One region of the Streptomyces sp. NPDC040610 genome, then DNA from elsewhere that is predicted to be linked to it. Evidence: predicted binding sites of a transcription regulator. Region 1 holds the regulator's gene; the other holds the start of a gene.
What was found. The regulator HrcA, encoded in region 1, represses chaperone genes, less so after heat shock. The targets are predictions, from matches to a motif close to TTNGCACTCNGNNNNNCNGAGTGCNAA.
Positions count from the first base shown of each region.

Region 2: the regulator HrcA is predicted to act here: its motif matches at 1,634-1,660, upstream of groL (chaperonin GroEL).

Region 1 covers NZ_JBVIXA010000004.1:663,844-667,985, reverse strand. Annotated here, with positions in the region: gene dnaJ (molecular chaperone DnaJ) at 1-708, opposite strand, end outside; gene hrcA (heat-inducible transcriptional repressor HrcA) at 709-1,725, opposite strand; gene ACZ6AA_RS18735 (MBL fold metallo-hydrolase) at 2,038-2,799, shown strand; gene ACZ6AA_RS18730 (DUF3097 domain-containing protein) at 2,823-3,641, shown strand; gene hemW (radical SAM family heme chaperone HemW) at 3,751-4,142, opposite strand, start outside.
Region 2 covers NZ_JBVIXA010000005.1:65,026-69,167, reverse strand. Annotated here, with positions in the region: gene groL (chaperonin GroEL) at 1-1,469, opposite strand, end outside; gene ACZ6AA_RS19055 (cold-shock protein) at 1,879-2,082, opposite strand; gene ACZ6AA_RS19050 (ubiquitin-like small modifier protein 1) at 2,503-2,778, opposite strand; gene thrC (threonine synthase) at 2,892-4,142, opposite strand, start outside.

The DNA.
Region 1 (4,142 bases):
GCCCTCACCGGCGAGCTGGATCCGGGTGCCGTTGTCGACACCGGCCGGGATCTTCACCGTGAGCGTCCGCCGGGAGCGGATGCGCCCGTCGCCCGCGCACTCCGGGCACGGCGTGGGCACCACGGTGCCGAAGCCCTGGCACTGCGGGCAGGGCCGCGAGGTCATGACCTGGCCGAGGAAGGACCGGGTGACCTGGGACACCTCGCCACGGCCGCGGCACATGTCACAGGTCTGCGCGGAGGTGCCGGGCGCGGCCCCTTCGCCGGAACACGTCGTACAGACGACGGCCGTGTCGACCTGGATGTCCTTGGTGGTGCCGAAGGCGGCCTCTTCGAGGTCGATCTCCAGGCGGATCATGGCGTCCTGGCCGCGCCGGGTGCGCGAACGCGGCCCGCGCTGCGACGCCGTACCGAAGAACGCGTCCATGATGTCGGAGAAGTTGCCGAAGCCACCCGCTCCGAAGCCGCCCGCGCCACCGGCGCCGCCGGCCTGGGACAGCGGGTCGCCGCCGAGGTCGTAGACCTGCTTCTTCTGCGGGTCCGACAACACCTCGTACGCGGCGTTGATCTCCTTGAAGCGCTCTTGCGTCTTCGGGTCAGGATTGACGTCCGGGTGCAGCTCGCGTGCGAGCCGCCGGAAGGCCTTCTTGATGTCGTCCTGGGAAGCGTCGCGGCGCACGCCTAGTACGGCGTAGTAGTCCGTGGCCACTTACGACTCCGCCAGGATCTGTCCGACGTAACGTGCCACTGCGCGTACTGCTCCCATCGTTCCCGGATAGTCCATGCGGGTCGGTCCGACCACGCCCAGCTTGGCCACTGCCTCGCTCCCCGAACCGTAGCCGACGGAGACCACCGACGTGGAGCTGAGCCCCTCGTGGGCGTTCTCGTGCCCGATCTTGACGGTCATGCCCGAATCCGTCGCCTCACCAAGCAACTTGAGGAGGACGACCTGCTCCTCCAGGGCCTCGAGGACCGGCCTGATGGTGAGGGGAAAGTCATGTCCGAAGCGGGTGAGATTGGCGGTGCCGCCGATCATCAGCCGCTCCTCGGTCTCCTCCACCAGCGTTTCGAGGAGGGTGGAAAGGACCGTGGTCACCGTCCCCCGGTCGTCCTTGTCGAAGGATTCGGCCAGGTCCTGCACCAGCTGCGGCACGTCCGAGAAGCGGCGGCCCGCGACCCGGCTGTTGAGCCGCGCCCGCAGGTCCGCGAGCGACGTCTCGCCGAACGGCGCCGGGCAGTCGATCATGCGCTGCTCGACCCGACCGGTGTCGGTGATGAGGACCAGCATCAGGCGGGCCGGGGCCAGCGAGAGCAGTTCCACGTGCCGCACCGTGGAGCGGGTCAGCGACGGATACTGCACCACCGCGACCTGCCGGGTCAGCTGCGCGAGCAGCCGCACCGTGCGCCCGACGACGTCGTCCAGGTCGACCGCGCCGTCCAGGAAGTTCTGGATCGCGCGCCGCTCCGGCGCCGTCATGGGCTTGACGCCCGCGAGCCGGTCCACGAACAGGCGGTACCCCTTGTCGGTCGGGATGCGCCCGGCGCTGGTGTGCGGCTGGGCGATGAACCCTTCCTCCTCCAGGGCGGCCATGTCGTTGCGGACCGTGGCCGGGGAGACGCCGAGGTGGTGGCGTTCGGTGAGCGCCTTGGAGCCGACGGGCTCCTCCGTGCCCACGTAGTCGTGGACGATGGCGCGCAGCACTTCCAGCCTGCGTTCACTGAGCATCGCGCACCTCCAGCTGCCGTCCCTCGCCCCGAGCCCCCGGTGGTGGCCCCTCGCCCTGGCACTCACCCCGGGCGAGTGCCAGCCTTCACCGAGTCAGTGTACGGCCGGTGGGTACAGGCCCGGCAAGGGCCGACCCCGTTGTCATGCCGACGGGTGCCGCCCTTGTCCTGCCTTGTCACGCCGACGGCCGCCGCCGCTGTCGCCCCAGGTCCCGCGGACGGGTGCCGCCGCCGTCGTGCCACGCCACGCCGACGGGTGCCGCCGCCCGCCCCCGCCCTGCCCCCCGCGCCCCGGCGGCGCTAGCGTCACCCCATGGACACGATCACGCCCTCCCCCGCCCCCGCCCCGGCCTGGGAGGAGGCGGGCTGGGAACGGCTCGCCGCGCGCGTGGGGCGGTGCAGGCTGCCCGTGTGGGACTGCACGGCCGGGCTCGTCGTCGGCACCGGCGCCGCCCTCATGATCGAGGCCGGGTCCAGCCTGCGCGAGGGCTCCCGGCTGCGCGCCGACGCCCGGCGGCTGCTCGGCGGCGACCGGCGTGTGACCCATCTCGCCCTCACCCACCCCCACTTCGACCATGTGCTCGGCGCCGCCGCGTTCGCGGGCGTCGAGGTGTTCGGCGCCGTCGGCCTCGACACCGTCCTGGAGCACGACCGCGACGGCCTGCGCGCCGACGCCGTCGCCCAGGGCCTCGACCCGACCGCCGCGGCCGAGGCCGCCGACCTCCTCGTCCACCCCCGCCACCTGGTGTGCGGGGAGTGGACCCTCGACCTCGGCGGGCTCCAGGTGCTGCTCGCCAACGTCGGCCCCGGGCACACCGGCCACGACCTCGCCGTCCTCGTGCCCGGCGGCCCGGGCGAGCCCGAGGTCGTCTTCTGCGGCGATCTGGTCGAGGAGTCCGGCGCACCGCAGGCAGGGCCGGACGCGGCGCCCCGGCACTGGCCCGCCGCCCTCGACCGGCTCCTCGACCTCGGCGGCGAGGACGCGGTGTACGTGCCCGGGCACGGGGCCGTCGTCGACGCCGCTTTCGTACGCCGCCAACGCGACGAGCTGGCCCGGCGGTTCGGTGTCGCCTGACGCCATGCCATAACGTCTGGCCCATGCGCAGCTACCACCCGGACCTGACCCCGCCCTGGAAGAAGCCGGCCGCCGTCCCCGAGGTGCCCGCCGAGGCCGACCTGGTCGTGGAGGAGGTCACCACGGGCTTCTGCGGCGCGGTGATCCGCTGCGAGAAGACGGCCGAGGGGCCGACGGTGACCCTGGAGGACCGCTTCGGCAAGCACCGCGTGTTCCCGATGGCGCCGCGCGGCTTCCTCCTGGAGGGCAGGGTGGTCACGCTGGTCCGCCCGACGGCGACCGCCGCACCCCGCAAGCCCGCGCGCACCGCGTCCGGCTCGCTGGCCGTGCCGGGGGCGCGGGCGCGGGTGGCCAGGGCGGGGCGGATCTATGTGGAGGGGCGGCACGACGCCGAGCTCGTCGAGAAGGTCTGGGGCGACGACCTGCGCATCGAGGGGGTCGTCGTCGAGTATCTGGAAGGCATCGACGACCTGCCCGCCATCGTGGCCGAGTTCGCCCCCGACGCCGACGCCCGCCTCGGCATCCTCGTCGACCACCTGGTCCCCGGCTCCAAGGAGTCCCGGATCGCCGCGGCCGTCAGCAGCGACCACGCCCTGATCGTCGGCCACCCCTACATCGACGTGTGGGAGGCCGTGAAGCCGTCTTCCCTGGGCATCACGGCCTGGCCCCGGATCCCCCGCGGCCAGGACTGGAAGACGGGCGTGTGCCGCGCCCTCGGCTGGCCGGAGAACACCGGCGCGGCCTGGCAGCACATCCTGCGCTCGGTCCACAGCTACAAGGACCTGGAGCCCGCGCTCCTGGGCAGGGTCGAGGAGCTGATCGATTTCGTGACGGCTCCATAGCCGGCCCCCTGCCAGGCGCCGGACGAGGAGATATCAGCCCGTCCGGCGCTTGAGGACGAGGCGCGGAGCGCCGACAGGGGGGACAGGGGCGCAGCCCCATACAGAACGCTCAGTCGACCAGATCCCGCACGACGGCGTCGGCAAGCAACCGCCCCCGCAGGGTGAGAACGGCCCGCCCCTCCACGAAGGGCCCGGCCTCCAGCAACCCATCAGCCAGCGCCCGCCGGGCCGCGGCAAGCCCGGCCTCCTTCAGCAGCCCCAACGGGCACCCCTCAAGCAGCCGCAGCTCAAGCAGCACCCGCTCGACCCGCCGATCCTCCTCCGAGAGGACCTCCCGCCCGGCCCCGGGCGACCGACCCCCCGCGAGCGCGGCGGCATACGCGCCGGGATGCTTCACGTTCCACCACCGCACACCCCCCACGTGGCTGTGGGCCCCCGGCCCGGCCCCCCACCAGTCGGCGCCCCGCCAGTACAACTCGTTGTGCAGACACCGCCCCGCCT
Region 2 (4,142 bases), on a different contig from region 1:
ATGCCCTCGGCGATCATGTCGACGTACTCGCCGTTCGCGGCGTTCAGGCCGTGACCGACGGTCAGGTTGCGCACCTTCTCCACGACGACGCCGCCCTCGAGACCGGCGTTGACCGCGATCTGCTTCAGCGGGGCCTCCAGGGCCAGCTTCACAGCGGCGGCACCGGTGGCCTCGTCACCCTCGAGCTCCAGCTTCTCGAAGACCGAGGAGGCCTGCAGCAGGGCCACGCCACCACCGGCGACGATGCCCTCCTCGACGGCCGCCTTCGCGTTGCGAACGGCGTCCTCGATGCGGTGCTTGCGCTCCTTGAGCTCGACCTCGGTCGCGGCACCGGCCTTGATGACGGCCACGCCGCCCGCGAGCTTCGCCAGGCGCTCCTGGAGCTTCTCGCGGTCGTAGTCCGAGTCGCTGTTCTCGATCTCGGCGCGGATCTGGTTGACGCGGCCCTGGACCTGGTCGCTCTCACCGGCGCCGTCGACGATGGTCGTCTCGTCCTTGGTGATGACGACCTTGCGGGCGCGGCCGAGCAGGTCGAGACCGGCGTTCTCCAGCTTGAGGCCGACCTCCTCGGAGATGACCGTGCCACCGGTGAGGATGGCGATGTCGCCGAGCATGGCCTTGCGGCGGTCGCCGAAGCCCGGGGCCTTCACGGCGACGGACTTGAAGGTGCCACGGATCTTGTTGACGACCAGCGTGGACAGGGCCTCGCCCTCGACGTCCTCGGCGATGATCAGCAGCGGCTTGCCGGACTGCATGACCTTCTCGAGGAGCGGAAGGAGGTCCTTCACGTTCGAGATCTTGGAGTTGACGATCAGGATGTACGGGTCATCCAGGGCCGCCTCCATGCGCTCCATGTCGGTCGCGAAGTACGCCGAGATGTAGCCCTTGTCGAAGCGCATGCCCTCGGTGAGCTCAAGCTCGAGCCCGAAGGTCTGCGACTCCTCGACGGTGATGACGCCTTCCTTGCCGACCTTGTCCATGGCCTCGGCGATGAGCTCGCCGATCTGGGTGTCGGCGGCGGAGATGGAGGCGGTCGAAGCGATCTGCTCCTTGGTCTCCACGTCCTTGGCCTGCTCGAGCAGGGCGCCGGAGACGGCCTCGACGGCCTTCTCGATGCCGCGCTTGAGGGCCATCGGGTTGGCGCCGGCCGCGACGTTGCGCAGGCCTTCCTTGACGAGCGCCTGGGCGAGGACGGTCGCGGTCGTCGTGCCGTCACCGGCGACGTCGTCCGTCTTCTTCGCGACCTCCTTGACCAGCTCGGCGCCGATCTTCTCGTACGGGTCCTCGAGCTCGATCTCCTTGGCGATGGACACACCATCGTTGGTGATCGTGGGGGCGCCCCACTTCTTCTCGAGGACGACGTTGCGACCCTTGGGGCCCAGGGTCACCTTGACGGCGTCGGCGAGCTGGTTCATGCCGCGCTCGAGGCCGCGCCGTGCCTCCTCGTCGAACGCGATGATCTTGGCCATGTGAAGTGGTCCTCCCGGACGGGGTGGAAAAGCAAACGGACCGTGCTGGTGCCCGCGACGGACGGCCTGCGCGCCGTGTGGTTCCTTGCCCCACCCGGCCTGCGGACCTCACCGACCCGATCCAAGTTCTGTCACTCTCACTCGTAGAGTGCTAACGCCAATGATTAGCACTCGACCCCCTAGAGTGCAAGGTCGCCTCGAAGAGGCGTCGATGAGGGGCGGCGGTCGGGAGACGGGCGGGCGCAAGGTCGCCCTCAGGTCTCGTACGTGGATCCCCGGCTCCCGCACGAGACACCCGCGCCCCGGCGCAACACCCCGATCTTGGAACGACGAAGGGCCCGCGCCCCGTTCCCGGGGTGCGGGCCCTACGTCTATTGCGTCGCGTCGGTGGCCGATCGCGTCAAGCCGCTCAGACGGCGAGCTTGACCATGTCCGCCTGCGGACCCTTCTGGCCCTGCGAGATCTCGAACTCGACTCGCTGACCTTCTTCCAGGGTGCGGTAGCCGTCCATCTGGATCGCGCTGTAGTGGACGAATACATCCGCACCACCGTCGACCGCGATGAAGCCATATCCCTTCTCCGCGTTGAACCACTTGACGGTGCCCTGAGCCATGCCTAACTCCCCTATTACTGGCCCTTGCGCAGACCCGCACTTCGCGGACCCGGGTCAGACCTCACCCCCCATGGGTTGGGGGTGTGCGCCGGAACGCGTCGACCGCGGCTGAATGTATCTGTCCAACTGCCCTCTGCAACAGGTCAATCGGACGAGAATTCTGGGCACGCGCTATCGGAGATTTCCGGAGAATTCCACGGAACTCAGGGCAAGTCGGGCCCGACAAATGTCGCATAGGGCTCAAATAGGCAGGACACTTTGGCTACTTCTTGTCGGCTCCGCGGCCGACTTCGAATATGCGCGCGGCACTGCGTACGCCGGAAACGGCGCTCCATTCCCAACTGTACCGCGCTCAACCATACAGAATTGCCCCCTCCGCTTCTCTCGCGGAGGGGGCAGTCCCGGTGACTCTGCGTGCGCTCAGCCGCCGGCGACGGCGGGAATGATCGAAACCCCGGCGCCGTCCGGCGTCGCGGTCTCCAGACCCTGCTCGAACCGCACGTCGTCGTCGTTCACGTACACGTTCACGAACCGCCGCAGCTTGCCCTGGTCGTCCAGGACCCGGGCGGCGATACCGGTGTGGTTCTTCTCCAGGTCGGCGATGACCTCACCGAGAGTCGCCCCCTCGGCGGCGACCTCGGCCTTGCCACCGGTGTAGGTGCGAAGAATGGTGGGGATGCGGACGTTGACACTCATGGGTTCACCTCAGGGGTACGGGGAGGACGGGGGCGCCCCGTCAGGGGCGCGGGGAACTGCGCGAGGACGGACCGCGACCCGCAGTCGGCAGCGGACCACAGGCCCTACGGCGACTAACCGGCAAGCCCCGCGGAGCGGAACGCGTCGAGGCTCGGCTTGATCGTGGCCGTCGCCTGGGACGTCTCGGCGACCGCGTCGAGCGTCTTCAGGCCGTCACCGGTGTTCAGCACCACCGTGGTGAGGGTCGGGTCGATGAGCCCGGCCTCCACCAGCTTCTTGGTGACGCCGACCGTCACACCCCCGGCGGTCTCCGCGAAGATCCCCTCCGTGCGCGCGAGCAACTTGATCGCGTCGACGACCTGCTCGTCGTTCACGTCCTCCACCGCGCCACCCGTGCGGCGCGCGATGTCGAGGACGTAGGGCCCGTCGGCCGGGTTGCCGATGGCGAGGGACTTGGCGATGGTGTCCGGCTTCTGCGGCCGCACGACGTCGTGGCCCGCCTTGAACGCGGTGGACACCGGCGAGCAGCCCTCCGCCTGCGCCCCGAAGATCTTGTACGGCCTGTCCTCGACGAGGCCGAGGGCGATCAGCTCCTTCAGACCCTTGTCGATCTTCGTGAGCTGGGAGCCGGAGGCGATGGGGATGACGAGCTGGTCGGGCAGGCGCCAGCCGAGCTGCTCGCAGATCTCGTACGCGAGGGTCTTGGAGCCCTCTCCGTAGTACGGCCGCAGGTTCACGTTGACGAAGCCCCAGCCCTCGCCGAGCGGGTCGCCGATCAGCTCGGAGCAGAAGCGGTTCACGTCGTCGTAGTTGCCCTCGATGCCGACGAGCTCGCCGCCGTACACCGCGGCCATGACGACCTTGCCCTGCTCCAGGTCGTGCGGGATGAACACGCAGGAGCGGAAGCCCGCGCGGGCGGCGGCGGCGCCGACGGCACCGGCGAGGTTGCCCGTGGAGGAGCAGGACAGGGTGGTGAAGCCGAAGGCGCGCGCGGCTTCGAGCGCCTGCGCGACGACGCGGTCCTTGAAGGAGTGCGTGGGGTTGCCCGAGTCGTCCTTGACGAACAACTTGCCCTGCTCGACGCCGAGTTCGGCGGCGAGGTTGTCGGCCTTGACGAGCTTGGTCCAGCCCGGGTTCAGGTTCGGCTTGTCGGCCACGTCGGCGGGGACGGGAAGCAGCGGGGCGTACCGCCAGATGTTGGCGGGGCCTGACTCGATCCGCTTGCGCAGGCCCTCCGGGTCGCCGAGGGGAAGGTCGTAGGCGACTTCCAGGGGTCCGAAACACTCGGCGCAGGCGAAGATGGGGCCGAGGTCGAAGCGGGTTCCGCACTCGCGGCAGGAGAGCCCGGACGCGGGTCCGAGATC